DNA from 3 places in the uncultured Phascolarctobacterium sp. genome. Region 2 is predicted to be linked to each of the others. Evidence: riboswitches for the same ligand, from Rfam matches in the RefSeq annotation. Region 2 holds a riboswitch; each other region holds the start of a gene.

Region 1 (6,667 bases), on a different contig from region 2:
GATCTCGCGCAGATCCTGCACAGCCTGAGCGCTGGTAGAGTTCAGCCCGCATGCCTCCACCTTATCCAACAGCTCTAAGCCGCCGTGCAGAAAGGGCAGTTCCTTGAACAGCGCCTTCTGCTCTAAGGGCATCCTGCTGCCATCTACCAGCGCTTCCAGTCGTACCACGTCATGCTCGATCAGGCAGCGTTTCAATTCCTGGGCCTGCGTTGCCGTAACCTCTGCCGCTTCGATCAGGCCGTTGATAAAATCGATCTGGCCAACGCTGATCACAAAATCCTGCAGACCCGCCGCCTGCAGCGAAGCCACCGCTAAAGCCAGCATCTCGGCATCTGCCGAAGGCCCGGCCGCGCCCATCAGTTCTACGCCGGCCTGATTGAATTCGCACTGCCGCCCGGCCTGTGCTTCTTCATAACGAAACAAATTGGCCAGATAAAAAAGCCTTTTCACCGCAGGCCCTTCATTGAGCCGCGTCGCTACCAGCCGTGCCAAAGGCGTCGTCATATCCGAACGCAGCAGTAAAATATTATTGCGCCGGTCAAAAAATTTAAAGCTGCTGTCCGACAACTGTCCGGCGGCGGCAAAGGTATCAAGGTATTCAAAGGTCGGCGTGATCACCTCGTCATAGCCCCAGGCTTTAAAAGTCGCAGCCAGCTTATTTTCTATTATGCGCCTGGCGCCCGCTTCTCCCGGCAGCACGTCCCGGGTCCCATACGGTACCTGCAGCGCTTTATTATTCAGCATCTGGCTTCGCTTCCTTTTTCAGTATCGGCATCACCGAATTATAACCATCGGCCCCATAAACCAGGCAGCGTTTGACGCGGGAGATCGTTGCCGTGCTGGCGCCTGTTTTTTCTACTATTTCCTCATAAATACTGCCCGCATCCAGCATCCTGGCCACCTCCAGGCGCTGCGCCATGGATTTCAGCTCGCTGATAGTACAGATATCTTCAAAAAAGTTTGAGCATTGTCCCTCGTCTTTTAAGCTGAGGATCGCTTTAAATAACTGGTCGGTCAAATGGTCTCTGGTTTTTGCAGCCATGATTGCCTCCTTAAAATTAGATGGTACTGCTACCATTTTTCTTTTATACTTTATCACTTTATCTTGTGAAAGGCAAGGCTTTTTACAAAAATTTAAAAATTTTTATTGACAAGCGCCGTTTGTAAGTGTATTATTTTGTTTAACAACTCCAAACGGTATTTCATCAAGAGTAGCCGAGGGACTGGCCCTATGAAGCTACGGCAACCATCACTGAGTGAACGGTGCCAAATCCAACGGATGTAAATCCGGCAGATGAAGCAGTACGATATGTATTCGTTACCCTTCACCTGTGTGAAGGGTTTTTTTACGATTTTAGAAAAGAAAGAGGAACGCTGTATGATCGATTTACGCAATGTGGAAAAAACCTACTACAGCAACGCAGGCGATATCCACGCTTTAAAGAAAACCAATCTGCATATCAACGCCGGCGAGATCTTCGGCATCATCGGCCTCAGCGGCGCCGGTAAGTCGACCCTGATCCGCTGCATCAATATGCTGGAAGTACCGACAGGCGGGCAGGTCTTTGTGGACGGTCAGGAGCTGACCGCCATGAGCAACCAGCAGCTGCGCAAAGCGCGCCAGAACATCGGCATGATCTTCCAGCACTTTAACCTGCTGGCCTCCCGTACAGTTTACGACAATATCGCCTTCCCGCTGGAGATCCAGGGACTGCCCCAGGATGAGATCCAAAAACGGGTACAGCCGCTGCTGGAGCTGGTACAGCTGCAGGACCGCGGCGATTATTATCCCAGCCAGCTGTCAGGCGGACAGAAACAGCGCGTCGGTATCGCCCGCGCTCTGGCCAGCGATCCAAAGGTGCTGCTGTGCGACGAAGCGACCTCGGCCCTTGACCCGCAGACCACCAAATCCATTCTGGACCTGCTCAAGGATATCAACAAGCGCCTGAATCTGACCATCGTCATGATCACGCACCAGATGGAGGTCGTGAAAGAGGTCTGCGACCGGGTAGCCGTTATCGAAAACGGCGAGATCATTGAAGAAGGTTCGATGATTGACGTTTTCACCGATCCGCAGAAACCCACTACAAGGGATTTCATCAAAAGCATCAACAATGTCGAGCTGCCGGCACTGCTGCAGTCCTCGGCCCTCAGTGACACTTATACTGAAGGCAGCAAGCTGATCGTGCGGCTGTCCTTCATCGGCAACTCCGCCGGCGACCCGATCGTTTCCGGCATGGTCAAAAAATTCGACGTCGATATCAATATCATCTACGGCAATATCGACTCGCTCAAGGATATTCCCTTCGGCACGTTGGTCATCGAAATTTCCGGCAGCGCCGCAGGTATCAAAAATGCTTTGCACTATCTGCACGAACAGCAGCTGAAAGTTGAGGTGATCGGTTATGTCTCCTGAAATGTTAGCACTTTTACTTAAATCCTTTTGGGAAACCTGCTATATGGTGCTGGCTTCCACGATCCTCGCCACACTTATCGGCGTACCGCTCGGCGTGATCCTGACCGTCACCCGTAAAAACCATATTTTGCCCAACGCGCCTGTCAACAGCGTTTTAGGCGCTATCGTCAATGCTACCCGTTCTACTCCCTTCATTATATTAATGGTAGCGATCATTCCGCTGACCCGTCTTTTAGTCGGTTCTTCGATCGGCACTACCGCTTCTATCGTACCGCTGACGATCTCGGCCGCACCCTTTATTGCCCGCATCATCGAGTCCTCGCTGCTGGAAATCGACCACGGCGTTATCGAAGCAGCGCAGGCAATGGGCGCCAGTCCGCTGCAGATCATCCGCAAAGTGCTTTTGCCGGAAGCCCTGCATTCCATCGTTTTAGGTATCACGCTCGCCGTGATCGCTCTGATCGGTTATTCGGCCATGGCCGGCACTTTAGGCGGCGGCGGCCTGGGCGACCTGGCGATCCGTTACGGCTATCAGCGTTTTCAGATGGACGTAATGCTGATCACCGTTGTCGTCCTGATCGTTATGGTGCAGTCCATTCAGTCCTTAGGCGATTATTTTTCCAAAAAGCTTAACAAAAATAAACTTTAAAAACATCTTGTAAAGGGGATATTCTCATGACAAAACTTACTAAGATCCTGGTCGCGGCTGCATTATGCGCGGCTGCATTCACCACCTTCGGCTGCGACGGCGACAAAAAAGAAGCAGCCAAAGCACCTGAAGCCAACGCACCTGTAAAAATCGCCGTTACTGCCGGCCCTCATGCCGAAATCATGGATAACGTCAAAAAACTGGCTGAAAAACAAGGCTTGAAAGTAGAAGTTGTCGAATTCAACGACTATGTCACTCCCAACGTGGCGCTCTTCCAGGGCGAGGTTTTTGCCAACAGCATGCAGCATCGTCCCTACCTGGACGCTACCTTGAAAAAAGAGCCTAAATTTGATCTGGTCGAAGTTTTTAAAACCGTTAACTTCCCGATGGCAGCTTATTCTAAAACCTTGAAAAAAGGCGACGCTATTCCTGACGGCGCCACTATCGGTATCCCCAACGATCCGTCCAACGGCGGCCGTGCCATCCTGGTTTTGGCTAATGCCGGCCTGATCAAAGTCAAAGACAATAAAAACGTCACTACCACTGTTGCTGATATTACTGAAAATCCGCATAACTTCAAATTTCTGGAACTGGACGCGGCGACAATTCCCCGCAGCCTGCCCGACGTAACGCTGGCAGTTATCAACGCCAATTATGCTATTCCCGCCGGTCTTAATCCTACTAAAGATTCCATCATTCTGGAATCTGCTGACAATCCGTTTGTCAATATCTTCGTTACCAAAAAGACTAACGAAAACGATCCCCGGATCGCCAAGCTGAAAGCGATCTATCAGTCGGCTGACAATGAAAAATTCATTCTGGACCACTTCCAGGGCACGATCTTACCAGCCTGGAAATAACGAAATAACGCTTATACTAAAAGCCACGGAACTGTAAAAGTTCCGTGGCTTTTGTTTTGGGCAGTAAAGCTGCCTTCACTTTTTCTTCTGTTCAAAATACTGCGGGATGAAACTGATAAAATTGCGCGTTGTCGGCGCATGATAATGCTTTCGTGCCCAGACTACCGCCGCCGTTGTCATCAAACTCCGGTCCGCAAAACGGATACAGGCTAAACCCTCACGCTAAGCGATCGCTTCCGCTGACTCAGGGATCACTGCCAGACCCAGCCCGGCTTTCGCCCAGGCGATCAATGAATTACTATCGTCGCTGAGGCAGAAAAACTGTGCCTGGATACCGTTTTTTTGAGCTGCCTGTTCCATCAGCTCCTTATAGCGGCGATGGCATAAAAGCGGCAGTCCCTGCAGCCGGCTCACAGGCAGCTCATAATCCCCATGCAGCTGCGGAAAAACCGCCGCATCATAAACCAGCGCCAGCCGTTCCGGCGGCAGCTTATAGCTGTCAAAGGAATCCTCGTCGACCGGCAGATGCACGATCGCTATCTCGATGATCCCCTTCTCCAGCAGCTCGATCACCCGCAGTGTCTCACCGATCAATAAACGATAGGTTATTTTCGGATACTCCTCTTTAAAAGCGGCGATCAGCTGCGGCAGTACCATCAACCCCATCGAAGTTACGACTCCCAGCGATAGAATACCTTCCTGCCCCAGTTCATTGCTGGATAACTCACACATCGTCCTGTCCGTCAGATTTAAAATCTCTTCCGCCCGGTGCAGCAGCAAATGCCCTGTTTCTGTTAAATGCAGACGCCGTCCTGACCTGTCAAACAATTCTACGCCTAATTCCTGTTCCAGCTGCTTGATCTGCCTGCTTAAGGGCGGCTGGGCAATATGCAGTGCTTTAGCAGCCTCTGTAACATTTCCCAGGCGCGCAACCGTTACAAAATACCGCATTTGCTGCAAATTCATAAACCTTCCTCCATTCATACTTTTTAGGTATTATATTTTCTAAAACAAGTATTTTAAGTATAAATTTATTGTTGTTATAATGATATTAAAGAAAAGACTAATCGTCAAGTGAAGCATAAGACTGCAACTTTAGGGAGGGATTTATATGAAAGAGAAAATTTTAATTGCTATCGACAGTTCCGATTCGGTTGGTAAAATTCTTGATTACGGCATTAATCTGGCCGAGAAGCTTGATGCTGAAGTAACAGTAGTGCACGCAATCGAACCTTACAGCAAAAGATCGACGATCATGAACCAGTTGAATGCCGCCATGGTCAAACAGACTAACGAGCTGTATGAGCTGGCCGGCAAGGAATTGATGGAAGCCGCCAAAAAGCAGACTGCCGCCGCAAAAGTTCCTGTTCATTATGAAACTCTGATCGGTAACGCCGCTCAGCAAATTCTGACAGCCGCCAAAAAATCCGGCTGCACGATGATTGTTATTGGCAGCCGCGGCCTGAACGCTGTCGCCGAATTTATCCTCGGCAGTGTCAGCTCTAAGGTTGCCATGTATGCCGAAGTTCCTGTGCTGATCGTTAAAATATAAACTGCTGGGACACAGTTTCTCTTACAGGCAGTTCTGGATCAGAAAATTCTCCCGTCTAAAAAATTCAGTAACTGCATAAAGGGCCTGCCGGAAATCATCCGGCAGGCCCTTTACTTTATTTTTATATCTTCTACAGCCGCTTCCACTTCTGAACAGACTATTATTGATCTCGTTATTTGTGCTTTAATGACCGTGGCATAAAGCCCGCTCTACGCTCCAATACACGCAGTCCTGTCCCACCATGGCATAAATACCGCCGCGGCGCATCATTTCCATGGCGTCCTCCTGCACGCTGCACAAATAGATTTCCTTACCTTCTGCCTGCAGACGGGCAATCAGCTTACCAAACTCCTGTGTCCCCGAAATATCCATGTCAGGAACGCCGCGCATGGAGAAATACACATAGCTGTAGGCCTGCGCTTTTTCTGCTATGCCTTCCAGCCGTTCCGTATTGGCAAAAACTATCGGCCCGGTGATATAGCAGACCAGCCCGTTTTCAGGCAGCGAAGAATTATGGTCATGCAGTCTGTTGGGATCGATCTCGTCATACGTGATCCGCAGATGCGAGAAACGCACAGTTTGCAGGATCAGTCCAATCATCACACCGACCACGATCGCCGTCGTTAAATCAAAAATAATCGTGCACAGCATCGTAATGATAAATTTAAAGATCGCTCCAGCAAATTTACCATCAACCATAAAGCCGATCGTCGCCCACTCGTTCATGCGCCAGGAAACGACCATCAACACACCGGCCAGGGCCGCTAAAGGTATTTTGGACATTACCGGCGCTAGAATAAACATCGCCGCCAGGATACCTAAAGCATGAAAAATGCCGGTCAGCCTTGTTTTTGCGCCCGACTTAACAGCTACGCTGGTACGGGCGATCGCTGCCGTTGCCGGAATGCCGCCAAAGAAAGGCACGACCAGATTGCCGACGCCCTGCGCCACCAGCTCACGGTTACTGTCTAAAGGCGCGCCCGTCATTCTGCCCGCGGTAGCACCGCACAGCAGACTTTCGATCATCGCCAGCACTGCGATACTGGCGGCAGGTGCCAGCAGATTTGTCAAACGGTTAAAATCCAGCAAGCCAGCAAATTCCAGACGATCATCTAAAAACAAAGTCGTAGGTATCTCTCCCACTACAGCTACGTCAAAGCCATACAGCAAATTGCCCAGCGTCGCCAGAA
Region 2 (6,667 bases):
ATCTTGAAAAAACTGTTAATAGGCCAGTTGTCGATGCAGAGGTCCAAAAGAAGCTGGACCGGATGGAAACGATCCAGGAAAAAGCAGCAGCGCTGCAGAAACAGCTGGAAGCTTTGAAGCGGAATAAAATCAAGCCTGCTGACATCGAGCTGGAGCAAAAGGCGCCTGCTGATGCCAAAGCTGAGCCGGTGGAGGTAAAACAAAAAATCTGCCAGCTGCAGTATAATTTTTATTTTGATCAGGCTGAATTTGATGCCAATAAACCTTATTTGCTGGTTATTAAAGACGCTTACTGCGGCGGACGCGAATTTGCCGTTGATCCTGCGTTATTAAAATAAAATCGATCATAAAATTTAGGAGGTTTTAGCTTGCTGAAAAGTATGACTGGCTTTGGCCGCGGTGAATATGAAGACGAGCAGTTTTCAGTAACGATTGAAATGAAAACGGTCAATCACCGTTATAACGAAGTGGCTATCCGCTTACCGCGCTTTTTGAATCCGGTAGAGGACAGGATCAGGAAAACGATCCTTAAATCTGTTAACCGCGGACGCATCGATGTTTTTATCAATGCTTCCTATACCAATACAGAAAATGTTTCTATTAAGGTAGATAAAGCTTTGGCGCTGGCATATCATAATGCTTTGCGCGACGTTGGTTCCGCTATAGGCTGCGAAGACTGTAAGCTCAACGAGCAATCGGAGATTTTATATTTGTCGCGCTGCCCGGATGTGATCAACGCTCAGGAAGGCTTTTTTGATGTGGAAAGCGTGTGGCCGAAGCTGGAGCAGGCTTTGCAGCAGGCTATCAGTAATCTGGTCGCTATGCGCGAGGCTGAAGGCAGCAATATCTACGGCGATTTTATCAAACGCGCCGATCTGATCGCTGAAAAGCTGGCTGTGGTCGAAGCACGTTCACCGCAGGTAGTCGAAGAATATCAGTCCCGCTTGAGTGACAGGATCAACGAGCTTCTGGAGAAGCACAATCAGGTCATCGAGCCGGAACGGCTGCTGCAGGAGGTCGCTATTTTTGCCGACCGTACCAGCATTACCGAGGAGATCGTGAGACTGAAAAGCCATATCAAGCAGTTCAAGCTGATCATTGATTCCGACCAGCCTGTCGGACGCAAGCTCGACTTCCTTATTCAGGAATTCAACCGTGAGGCAAATACCATCGCTTCCAAAGCCAACGATTATACTTTGGCGCAGGTCGTTGTGGAGATCAAAGCTGAGATAGAAAAAATCAGAGAACAGATCCAGAATATCGAGTAATCGGGAAAGGGTGAAAGTATGGATATCAAATTGATCAATATCGGGTTTGGCAATATCGTAGCTGCCAACAGGATCATTTCTATCATCAGTCCTGAGTCTGCTCCCATCAAAAGGATCATTCAGGAAGCGCGCGACAGAGGCATGCTGATCGATGCTACCTACGGCCGCAGGACCAGAGCCGTTATCGTGACTGACAGCGGTCATATCATTTTATCGGCTGTACAGCCGGAAACAGTCGCCAACCGTTTAGTGCAGACTGACGACGAAGACGAAGAATAAATAAAACGGAAGGTGGGCTGATCGTGAAGCCGCAGGGATTATTATTAGTTTTGTCCGGGCCGTCAGGCGCCGGCAAGGGAACGATTTGTCAGATGCTTAGGGAAAAGCTTCCCGACTTGGCTTATTCCGTTTCGGTTACTACCAGGCAGGCGCGTACCGGAGAGGTGGACGGCGTCAATTACTTTTTTAAATCTGTGGAAGAAGTAAAGGATATGATCGCAGAGGGAGAACTGCTGGAATACGCCGAGGTTTACGGCAATTATTACGGCACGCCCCGTTCTTATGTGATGGAGCTGCTCAATCAGGGCAAGGATGTCATTTTGGAGATCGACATCCAGGGCGCGATGCAGATCAAAAAACGCTTCCCTGACGGAGTGTTTGTGTTTATCGTACCGCCGTCACTGGACGAGCTGTGCTCGCGTATCTATAAACGCGGTACGGACAGCGAAGACGTGATCAAGCGCCGGCTGGCTTCGGCAACAGGCGAGCTGGCTTATGCCAATGAATATGATTATATCGTCGTCAACGATGTGGCGCAGAAAGCTACTAATAAAGTTTTGACGATCATGGAAGCAGAGCGTTACCGTGCTGCCAGAACCTATTTTATTATCAATGAAATTTGCCATGCGGCACATAAGGAGAGAGAAATATGAGTATGGTTGACCCTTCTATCGATTATTTAGCTGAGAAAGTTGACAGTAAATACACCCTGGTGATTTTAGCCGCCAAACGTGCCCGCGAACTGACTGTCGGCAATCAGAATATGCCTCAGAAAGAAGTAAGCACTGCTTTGCGCGAGATCGCTGACGACGTTATTACTTACGAGCGTAAAGTACGCTGAGATAAGGGGGCTTAGTGCCTTGTTACTAAAAGGGAAGAAAATCGTTTTAGGCGTTACCGGCGGTATCGCCGTTTATAAAGCTGTCGATCTGGTCAGCCGTCTGCGCAAGCAGGGGGCCGAGGTGCGTGTCGTTATGACCGAGCATGCTCAGAAGTTCGTCACGCCGCTGACCTTTAAAGAAATCAGCGGCAACGCTGTTGCGACGTCTATGTGGAACAGCAATCAGGAATTCAATGTCGAGCATATCGCTCTTGCCAATTGGGCCGATGTTTTTGTAGTAGCTCCGGCTACTGCCAATATTCTGGCGAAAATGGCGCACGGCCTGGCTGACGATCTGCTTTCTACGACTTTGCTGGCAGCGCAGGCGCCGATCATCGTCTGTCCGGCGATGAATACCGGTATGTATGAAAATGCGGTGACGCAGGAAAATATTGCCAGCCTGCAAGCGCATGGCGTAACTGTGATGACGCCGGCAACAGGCTTTTTAGCCTGCGGTACTTCAGGAGCGGGACGTTTACCTGAACCGGCTGAGATCGTGGAATTTATCAAAGCCTTCTTTGCCAGAAGCTGCGGTGATATGAAAGGTCTGCGTGTTCTGGTAACTGCTGCCGGTACCCGTGAGCCGATCGATCCGGTCCGCTATGTCGGCAACCGTTCCAGCGGCAAGATGGGTTATGCGATCGCGCAGGCTGCTGCTGAACGCGGCGCTGAGGTGACTTTGGTTTCAGGGCCCTCGGTGCTGACGCCGCCTGCCAATGTCAAAACAGTGCAGGTCGAGACTACGCAGCAGATGATGGACGCCTGCCTGGCAGTTTACGGCGGGGTGGATATCGTGATCAAGGCTGCCGCAGTAGCTGATTACCGGCCCCATGATGTAGCCGACCAGAAAATCAAAAAGAAAACTGACGACGCCTTAACTGTCGTTATGGATAAAAATCCTGATATTTTGAAAGCTTTGGGCGAGCGTAAGGAAAAACAGTTTTTGGTAGGCTTTGCCGCCGAAACTCAAAATCTGGTCGCTAACGCCAAAGAAAAAATCTGCAAAAAAAATCTGGATATGATCGTTGCCAATGATGTTACTTTGCAGGGGGCTGGCTTTAACGCTGATACCAATATCGTTAAGTTCCTGTTTCCAGACGGCGAAGTGCGCGAGCTGGAAAAAATGACCAAAGCAGAAGTTGCAGAAGAGCTTTTGAATACTGTCCTGCGTTTACGCAAATGATTGCCGCTAGGCCGGGGGGCGTAGCATTAAGCGCCATTAGGCCGCAGGATGTAAATTTGAAAGATTTTTGTAAAATCTGTTGCAATTTGGCAGTCGTTCCGCTATAATAAGCATTGTAACTGAATACTACTCATCAAGAGCTGGTGGAGGGAATGGCCCTGTGAAACCGCAGCAACCATTGTAAGAGGAAAGTCTTGCAAAACGGTGCTAAGTCCTGCGATAATTCGTGAGATGAGAATGCTGAACAATGATACACAGCGCTCTCATTATGAGAGCGCTTTTTTTAGTAAGCAGGCAGATTGATGATGTGTACTTTATTTAAAGGAGGCTAATTATGAGAAAATTATTTACTTCTGAGTCTGTAACAGAAGGACATCCGGATAAGATCGCCGATCAGATTTCTGATGCGGTTTTAGACGCTATCTTAGAACAGGACCCGATGGGACGTGTAGCATGCGAGACTTTGGTAGCAACGGGTCAGATCCATGTTGTCGGTGAGATCTCTACCAACTGCTATGTGGATATTCCCAAGATCGCCCGTGAGACTGTAGTCAATATTGGCTATGACCGTGCTAAATACGGCTTTGACGGCAATACCTGCGGTGTGCTGATCTCTATCGACGAACAGTCTGCAGATATTGCTTTAGGCGTTGATAAAGCGCTGGAGGCCAAGGAAGGCAAGGCCGAGGAGACCGAAGTCGGCGCTGGCGACCAGGGGATGATGTTTGGTTACGCTACTAACGAGACCGAAGAATACATGCCGCTGCCGATTAGCCTGGCCCACAAGCTGGCCCGCCGCTTATCGGAAGTGCGTAAAAACGGTACACTGCCGTATCTGCGTCCTGACGGCAAAACTCAGGTCACGGTAGAATATGACGACGGCAAACCCGTACGCATCGACGCTATCGTTGTTTCTTCCCAGCACGCTCCGGAGATCCCGATGGAGCAGATCCGTGCCGATATTATGGAGCATGTTATTAAACCGATCGTGCCGGCAGAGATGCTGGACGCTGATACCAAATACTATATCAATCCTACCGGCCGTTTCGTTATCGGCGGTCCGCAGGGTGACTCCGGCCTGACTGGACGCAAGATCATTGTCGATACCTACGGCGGCATGGCCCGTCACGGCGGCGGCGCTTTCTCGGGCAAAGACCCTACAAAGGTAGACCGCAGCGCTGCTTATGCCGCGCGCTATGTTGCTAAAAACATCGTTGCCGCAGGTCTGGCTGATAAATGCGAGATCCAGCTGGCTTACGCTATCGGCGTAGCGCAGCCGGTATCCGTTTTAGTTGATACCTTTGGTACCGGCAAGATCGCCGAGGATAAGATCGCCGAGCTGGTAAGCAAAAACTTCTCGCTGAGCCCGGCTGCGATCATCAAAGCTTTGGACCTGCGCCGCCCGATCTATAAACAAACGGCTGCTTACGGTCACATGGGCCGTACTGACATCGATCTGCCGTGGGAGCGTACTGATAAAGCTGCTTCCCTGAAAGAACAGGCAGGCTTATAATTTAAAACTTGTATACAGTCACAGCTCCTGCGGGAGCTGTGATTTTCTTTATCTTAGTATTTAAACTGCTGGCTGGAGGAAAAATAAAGGAATTTTCATGAAAATAGTAGAAATATAATAAGCTAAAGTTTGCAGTAATGGAGTATTAAATGAAATATGTAAATGTGGCAATCAACCTGCCTGTAAAAAACCTGTTTAAACAATTTACATACAGCTTACCGCCGCAGCTGGGCCATGTCGATGTGGGCTGGCGCGTTGTGGTGCCCTTTGGGCATCAGACGGTAGAGGGCTTTGTGACCTCGCTGGCAGCGGCTGCCCCGGCCGAATACGACTGTAAAGAAATTTTAGCGACGCTGGATACGCGTCCCTGGTTCGATACGGAAATGCTGGCAACAGCCAACTGGCTGTCCGAATATTATTTGTGCTCGCCGGCAGAGGCGATGCGGCTATTTATTCCCGGCAAAACCAGTATCAAACGGCAGGCTGTCTATAACGATGAAGGTAAGCTGATAGCTTATGATTACGAAAATAAAATGAAGATCAAGACCCGCAGCTGTTTTGCTGTGACTGCGGCAGGACGTGAGGCGCTGGCAGCATATAACAAACGGCTGCGGGCACAGATGCACGCCCTGGAAGTGCTGGCAGAAGCCGGACGCCCTTTGAGCAGTGAGGAACTGGCGGCAGTGCAGGTGAGTGCGGCGACGCTGCGGAACCTGTGCGAAAAAGGCTGGAGCGAGCGCAGTGAAGAACGTGTTTTGCGTAACAGCTATGCCAACAGAACGGAGCTGAAAGAAAGCCTGCAGCTGACAGACGAGCAGCGGCAGGCTGTCGAGGCGATCAGCAGCGCGATCACAGAGCCGCGTCAGGAAACCTTTTTATTGCAGGGCATAACCGGCAGCGGTAAGACTGAAGTCTACCTGCGGGCGGCAGCGCAGGCTGTGGAAGCCGGCAGGCAGGTGCTGCTGCTGGTGCCCGAGATCGCGCTGACAGCGCAGATCGTTAAACGCTTTCAGGCCTGGTTCGGCGATGAAGTTGCAGTTGCCCACAGCAAGCTGTCGCAGAACGAACGTGCCGATGTGTGGTATAAAATGCGTACCAACAACGCCAAGCTGCTGATCGGCGTCCGTTCAGCCGTTTTTGCGCCTTTCAGCGATCTGGGGCTGATCATTATTGATGAAGAACATGAAGGCAGCTATAAGCAGGACGAGCGGCCCAACTATCATGCGCGGACAGTAGCCCTGAAACGGGCGCAGCTGAGCGGCGTACCGGTGGTGCTGGGTAGTGCGACGCCTGATCTGGAAAGCTTTTATAAAGCGCGGCAGGGCATATATACACATCTGCGTTTGCTGCAGCGAGCTAACGGCAGTATGCTGCCGCAGGTCGAAATTGCCGATATGCGGCTGGAATTGCAGCGCGGTAATAAATCGGTGCTGTCGGCGGCGCTGAGCGATGCGCTACTGCAAACGGCAGTACAGGGAGAGCAGGCTATAGTGCTGCTAAATCGGCGCGGTTTTTCGACTTTTGTGATGTGCCGTGACTGCGGT
Region 3 (6,667 bases), on a different contig from region 2:
CCGCGCAGTGAAATGGGGCCGACATTTGCAGTATTGACTGTCAAAGAGGGAGAACGTCCCGCAGCAGAGCTTTATAAATTGTGAGCAGATAAGTTAAGCAAGCTTTTAAATTATAAAAAAACTAAAAATTCTGACGTATACCCTTGAAAAAGCAGTGTATTTCATTTACAATGTATAGTGTATACTAAATTGAAATTACGGGGGTAATAATGTATGACATTACGTGACGACGCTTTAAGACTCCATTTGGAAAATCATGGTAAACTTGCCGTTGTGAGCAAGGTTCCCATTAAAACCCGCGAAGATCTGGCCTTGGCATACACTCCTGGTGTTGCTGAACCATGTAAAGAAATCAAAGAAAATAAAGATATGTCCTTTGAATATACCTGCCGCGGCAATATGGTCGCTATCGTCAGCGACGGTACGCGTGTACTTGGTCTGGGCGATATCGGTCCTGAAGCAGCTATGCCGGTCATGGAAGGCAAGGCCGCACTCTTTAAAACCTTTGGCGATGTAGACGCTGTACCTATCTGTATCGACACCAAAGATCCTGCCAAAATTATTGAAACAGTACGTTTCCTGCAGCCCAGCTTTGCCGGTATCAATTTGGAAGATATTTCCTCGCCCAAATGCTATGACATCGAATGCGAACTGAAAAAGATCTGCGACATCCCGGTGTTCCATGACGACCAGCACGGCACTGCTATTGCCTGTCTGTCGGCAGTTATCGGCGCACTGCGCTTTGTAAAAAAAGATATGAAAACGGCTAAATTCGTCGTTAACGGCTGCGGCGCCGCAGGTTCGGCTATCGGCCGCCTGCTTGTCAGCATGGGCGCTGAAAATGTAACGATGGTCGACCGTTTTGGCGCTTTGTACGAAGGTATCGACGCTAAGCTTGACCGTATCCAGTCTTACCTGGCTACAGTCACCAATAAAGAGCATAAAAAAGGTGATCTGGCAGAGATTGCCAAAGGCGCTGACGTTTTGATCGGTGTTTCCGCACCTAACGTCTTTACTAAAGAAATCATTGCCAGCATGGCTGATAAAGCTATCGTTTTTGCACTGGCTAATCCGGTGCCGGAAACTTCTTATGCTGACGCTATCGCAGCTGGTGCCGCTGTTGCAGGTACCGGACGCAGTGACAGCCCGAACCAGGTCAATAACGTTACCGTATTCCCGGGTGTGTTCCGCGGCGCTATCGACGTGCGTGCGAAAGCGATCACCGAAGAAATGAAAGTTGCTGCTGTTTATGCAATTTCCGAGCTGATCGACGAGAAAGATCTGCGTGCTGATTATGTTGTTCCCGATGCCTTTGATCCGCGTGTTGCTCCGGCAGTTGCTGCTGCAGTAGCCCGTGTGGCCATGGAAACCGGCATCGCCCGCATCAAAGTCGATCCCGAAGAAGTGCGTGCCAACACTATGAAACGTGTCGGCAGATAAGGAGGCCATTATGCGCGAGATAAAAGTTCAGGAGATAACTGCCGCTGTCAGTAAGCTTTGTAAAGATTCCTGCTATTACCTGCCGGAAGAGCTGCTGGCAAAATTAAAAGCATCTATTGCCACCGAAGAATCTCCTTTGGGGCAGGAAATATTGACGACTATCGTTGAGAATGCCGAACTGGCCAAAGCCAAAGCTGTACCGATCTGTCAGGATACCGGTCTGACCGTGGTCTTTCTGGAGATCGGGCAGGAAGTACATTTTGTTGGCGGCGACCTGTATGAGGCTGTCAACGCCGGTGTCGCCGATGGCTATGTCGGCGGCTATCTGCGTAAATCCTCTGTTGACGATCCTTTATTTGTACGTAAAAATACTGGCGATAATACGCCGGCAATCATTCATACAACCATCGTGCCCGGCGAAAAAATCAAGATCACAGTTTTTCCGAAAGGCTGTGGCAGTGAAAATATGGGCGCTTTAAAAATGCTCAAACCGGCTGACGGCGTCGAAGGCGTGATCAAATTTGTTGTTGACACTGTACGCAGTTCCGGCCCGAATCCCTGCCCGCCTGTTACAGTCGGCGTAGGCATTGGCGGCAATATGGAAAAAGCTACGATTCTGGCTAAATATTCCCTTACTCGTAAGGTGGGCGAACACAATCCCAATCCGCAGTATGCAGAACTGGAAAAAGAACTTCTCAAACGTGTTAATATGACTGGCGTAGGCCCTTCAGGGCTGGGCGGCAGTACAACTGCTGTCGCTGTGAATATTGAATACGCACCGACCCATATCGGCTCTCTGCCGATTGCCGTAAATCTGAACTGCCACGCTGCACGTCGTGCAGAAGTGGTATTGTAAGGAGGGGCCTGAAATGAGTGAAGCTACTATCAAATATATTACGGCGCCTTTAAGCGCAGAAACTATTAAAGACCTGCATGCAGGCGACGTAGTGCGTATCAGCGGTTACATTTATACTGCCCGCGATGCTGCGCATAAGCGGATGACTGAAGCACTGGACAAGGGCGAGCAGCTTCCTTTTGATGTGCGTGATCAGGTGATCTATTACGTTGGGCCCAGCCCCGCTAAACCGGGTGAAATAGTAGGCAGCGCCGGTCCGACGACCAGCGGCCGCATGGATAAATACACTCCGACTATGATCGAGCAGGGCATGCGCGGGATGATCGGCAAAGGACTGCGTTCGCAGGAAGTTATTGACGCCTGCGTGAAACATGGCGCTGTTTATTTCGCCGCTGTTGGCGGTGCGGCAGCCGTTATTGCCAAATCTATCAAAGGTGAAGAAATGATCGCTTATGAAGATCTTGGGCCTGAGGCTATCCGCCGTTACGAAGTTAAAGATTTTCCTGCAATCGTCTGTATCGACAGCGAAGGCAATGATTTTTACAAAGTCGGCATTGCCAAGTACAGCAAAGAGTAACAAATTTAACAAATATTTAAGAGGCTGCAGCGGCAGCCTCTTATTTTTTACAAAAACCTTGACAAGCTTATTTAGTTGAGCTATCATAATGCCAATCGAATAACACACTCTTATCGAGAGCGGTGGAGGGACAGGCCCTGTGAAACCCGGCAACCAAGCCCCGGCTATGGTGCTAAATCCTGCAAGAACATTCTTGATAGATGAGAGGAAAGCAGAAGCAAGCGCTCTTTCCTCGGAAAGAGCTTTTTTGTTTGCCCGACCGAGCCAAGATAGGTACTGTGTTAAATTCATTATTAAAGGAGAGATTGTTTATGAAAAAGTTGTTTTTAGCCTTGCTGGCAGTGTTCAGCATCGCGTTAGTCGTTGCCGGCTGCGGCGGCGACAGCAAACCTGCCGCTAACAGCGGCGATAAAAAGGTGGTGCTGAAAGTAGGCGCAACGCCTGTGCCGCATGCCGAAATCTTAAATCTGATCAAACCGCAGCTGGCTAAAGAAGGCGTTGACCTGCAGATCATTGAATTCAGTGATTATGTAAAACCCAACCTGTCACTGGCAGATAAAGAATTAGACGCCAACTTCTTCCAGCATACCCCGTATCTTGAAAAATTCGCTTCCGAACGGAATCTGCCGCTTGTGGCCTATACCAAGGTACATATCGAACCGATGGGCGTTTATTCCAAAAAATTGAAAGATTTGAATAATGTTCCCAGCGGTGCTAAAGTTGCTATCCCTAACGATCCCACTAACGGCGGCCGTGCGCTGGCCTTGCTGCAAAGCGCCAAACTGCTCAAACTGCGTGACGGTGTAGGCATTTCCGGTACGCCTGGTGATATTGTTGAAAATCCTAAAAACCTGCAGATCGTGGAAATTGAGGCTGCTCTGCTGCCGCGTTCCATGGATGATGTTGATCTGTCTGTGATCAATTCCAATTTTGCCATGGAAGCACAGCTGAATCCGGTCAAAGATTCGCTCTTTACCGAACCTAAGGACTCTCCGTATGCCAATATCCTGGCGATTCGTAAAGGCGACGATAAGCGTCCTGAACTGCAAAAACTGGATAAAGCTTTGACTAGTCCGGAAGTAAAAAAATTCATCGAAGAAAAATATAAAGGCGCTGTCGTACCCGCATTTTAATGAAAGTTTTGTTTGATTTAAGTAGCTGATCATTGCTTGATCAGGAAATGAAAAAAATATTCCCACCTCAGCGAAAGTTGAGGTGGGAATATTTTTTTGCCTGGCTCTATGGGAATAGAGTCAGGCTTTTGCATGTCAGCAGAAGCGGTGCTGGCAAGTGATATTGTAAATATTGCCACATAGGTACGATAAAAATATAAGTAAGAGCAAAAAGCTGACTGAAATATAAAATAAAACGTGCTTATGTCTTGCGGGGGGGTACAACCGTGGTACAATAATTATGAATTATTGGTGAAATATTTTATAGAAAAGAAAAAATACCAAAGTATTGATTATGGGTGGATTCCAGTGGGATATAATTCTTTGCTGCGTAAGATAATTTTGATCATCGGTGACATATTCTGTTTATATTTGGCTACCAGTATCGCTATGGTGCTGGAGCTTGGCAATAAACAAACGGATAAGATAGCTTTCCATCTGGAATTTTTACCGATCCTGGTCATCATGATGTTCTTTATGTTCAACGTCTATGGATTGTTCAGCCTGATCCGCAAAAAACTGGTAGATATTTTCCTTAATCTTCTGGTTGCTGTGACCAATATTTACATCATGGCGATGGCCATGACTTTCTTTTTTCGCCAGTTTGATTATTCACGTGTCGTACTTGTTTATTCAGCAGTGTTTTCGTTTGTTTTACTGGCTATTTGGCAATACGTCTGTCACCAGTGGGAATGGAAGCACTTTCCCAAGCAGACGGCTGTACTGTTTGCAGCCGGTGAAGAAGCAGCACGCATCCAAAATAAACTGGCCAAAACTTATGGTCTGGAACAGGCGCTGCAGTCTGTTTGTGACAGCTGTCAACAGACCAACTGGCAGCAGCATATCGACGCCAACTACTATGTTTTTATTGGTGCGGAGCTGCCGATTGCGGACAAAGAAAAAATACTGCGCTATGCACGCAGCACGAAGAAACAGATCTTTTTTGTACCGACCATGTATGAACTGGCCTGCAAGAATACGGGCATTTTAGTAGTAGACGACATCCCCATGCAGCGGGTGACGCGGATGCTGCTGACGGCCGAACAGCGGGTGCTGAAACGGATCTTGGATATTACAGTAGCAGTGACAGCGATCATTCTGTTGTCGCCGGTAATGATGATTACCGCGATCATGATCAGCGTAGACAGCAAAGGCCCGGTGCTGTATTCACAGGAACGTGTCGGCTTATATGGCAAAACCTTTTTTGTACATAAATTCCGCAGTATGAAACAGGACGCGGAAGCAAAATGCGGGCCGGTGCTGGCAGCGGAAGGCGACCCTCGGATCACAAAATTTGGCAGGGTCATGCGGGCCACCAGGCTTGACGAACTGCCGCAGCTGTTCAATGTGCTGAAAGGCGAAATGAGCATCGTCGGCCCCAGGCCGGAACGACCCTTTTTCGTTAAGCAGTTTATTGCCCAAAATCCTGAATATGATTACCGTCATAACGTAAAACCGGGCATCACGGGCCTGGCACAGATAGCAGGTAAATACAATACCAGTGCCTATGACAAACTGATCTACGACCTGCTGTATATACAGGACGTCAGCGTCAAAACCGACCTGATGATCATGCTGCAAACATTCAAAGTTCTGCTGACAAAAAGCAGTACCGAAGGAGTACAGGGAAAGTAATGGAGCAAAAGAAAAAAGTCCTTTTTGTGGCAACCGTAGTAAAAACGCATATTAATACTTTCCATTTACCCTTCCTCAAAATGTTTAAGGAACATGGCTGGGAAGTACACGTTGCTGCAAAAAATGACTTTATTGGCGAACCATGTGTCATACCAAACTGCGATCAATACTTTGATATAGATTTTGTACGCTCACCATTTTCACAACGCAATATTGTAGCTTATAAACAGTTAAAACAAATAATAAAAACAAATCATTATGACGTTATCCATTGCCATACACCTGTCGCTGGAGTTCTGGCGAGACTGGCAGCAAGAAAGTTTAAGGATACGACAGTAATTTATACAGCGCATGGATTTCATTTCTACAAGGGTGCGCCACTTTTAAACTGGCTTATTTACTATCCGGTTGAACGCTTTTGCGCAAAGTTTACAGATAAGCTGATAACCATAAATCAGGAAGACTATATCAGAGCAAAAAGCTGGAGCCTGCACGATAATGGCAAAGTATATTATGTACCTGGTGTTGGCGTGGATATAGAAAAAATACACAGTATTTCTATAGATAAAGAACAGAAGAAAAATGAATTAGGCATACCCAATGGTGTTAAGGTTCTGTTATCGGTAGGAGAGTTAAACGAGAATAAGAACCATGAAATTGTTATAAAAACTTTAAGTAAACTAGATAATAAAGATTTTATTTACCTTATCTGTGGTAAAGGCGAATTAAAAGAATACCTGCAAAATTTAGCCAAAGAACTGGGAATTGGTGATAAAGTAAAGTTTTTAGGCTACAGAATAGATGTATTGGAAATTTGTAAAATTGCTGATTTATTTATTTTTCCATCCAGAAGAGAAGGACTTCCAGTGTCGCTAATAGAGGCACTGGCTTGCGGCGTGCCTTGTGTTGCATCTGATATTAGAGGAAACAGAGACCTGTTAGACAGTGATAGTCTTTGTAAAAGTAATCAGGAAGATGAATGGATAG

The links. Region 2 has a riboswitch for S-adenosylmethionine ahead of metK (methionine adenosyltransferase). Riboswitches for the same ligand answer to the same signal wherever they lie in the genome.
Region 1: another riboswitch for S-adenosylmethionine. It lies ahead of Q4G98_RS01905 (methionine ABC transporter ATP-binding protein); the one in region 2 lies ahead of metK (methionine adenosyltransferase).
Region 3: another riboswitch for S-adenosylmethionine. It lies ahead of Q4G98_RS10465 (MetQ/NlpA family ABC transporter substrate-binding protein); the one in region 2 lies ahead of metK (methionine adenosyltransferase).

The regions. Positions count from the first base shown of each region.
Region 1 is NZ_CATWDQ010000002.1:46,472-53,138, reverse strand. Features, by position in the region: gene hisZ (ATP phosphoribosyltransferase regulatory subunit) at 1-744, opposite strand, end outside; gene Q4G98_RS01910 (YerC/YecD family TrpR-related protein) at 734-1,042, opposite strand; SAM riboswitch class I at 1,200-1,301, shown strand; gene Q4G98_RS01905 (methionine ABC transporter ATP-binding protein) at 1,379-2,416, shown strand; gene Q4G98_RS01900 (methionine ABC transporter permease) at 2,406-3,065, shown strand; gene Q4G98_RS01895 (MetQ/NlpA family ABC transporter substrate-binding protein) at 3,092-3,925, shown strand; gene Q4G98_RS01890 (LysR family transcriptional regulator) at 4,148-4,891, opposite strand; gene Q4G98_RS01885 (universal stress protein) at 5,037-5,477, shown strand; gene Q4G98_RS01880 (SulP family inorganic anion transporter) at 5,661-6,667, opposite strand, start outside.
Region 2 is NZ_CATWDQ010000001.1:300,876-307,542, reverse strand. Features, by position in the region: gene Q4G98_RS01315 (hypothetical protein) at 1-338, shown strand, start outside; gene Q4G98_RS01310 (YicC/YloC family endoribonuclease) at 369-1,268, shown strand; gene remA (extracellular matrix/biofilm regulator RemA) at 1,287-1,547, shown strand; gene gmk (guanylate kinase) at 1,571-2,200, shown strand; gene rpoZ (DNA-directed RNA polymerase subunit omega) at 2,203-2,388, shown strand; gene coaBC (bifunctional phosphopantothenoylcysteine decarboxylase/phosphopantothenate--cysteine ligase CoaBC) at 2,408-3,610, shown strand; SAM riboswitch class I at 3,738-3,848, shown strand; gene metK (methionine adenosyltransferase) at 3,945-5,123, shown strand; gene priA (primosomal protein N') at 5,273-6,667, shown strand, end outside.
Region 3 is NZ_CATWDQ010000017.1:7,279-13,945, forward strand. Features, by position in the region: gene Q4G98_RS10445 (metallophosphoesterase) at 1-84, shown strand, start outside; gene Q4G98_RS10450 (NADP-dependent malic enzyme) at 214-1,440, shown strand; gene Q4G98_RS10455 (fumarate hydratase) at 1,451-2,296, shown strand; gene Q4G98_RS10460 (Fe-S-containing hydro-lyase) at 2,310-2,873, shown strand; SAM riboswitch class I at 2,981-3,080, shown strand; gene Q4G98_RS10465 (MetQ/NlpA family ABC transporter substrate-binding protein) at 3,185-4,006, shown strand; gene Q4G98_RS10470 (sugar transferase) at 4,355-5,680, shown strand; gene Q4G98_RS10475 (glycosyltransferase family 4 protein) at 5,680-6,667, shown strand, end outside.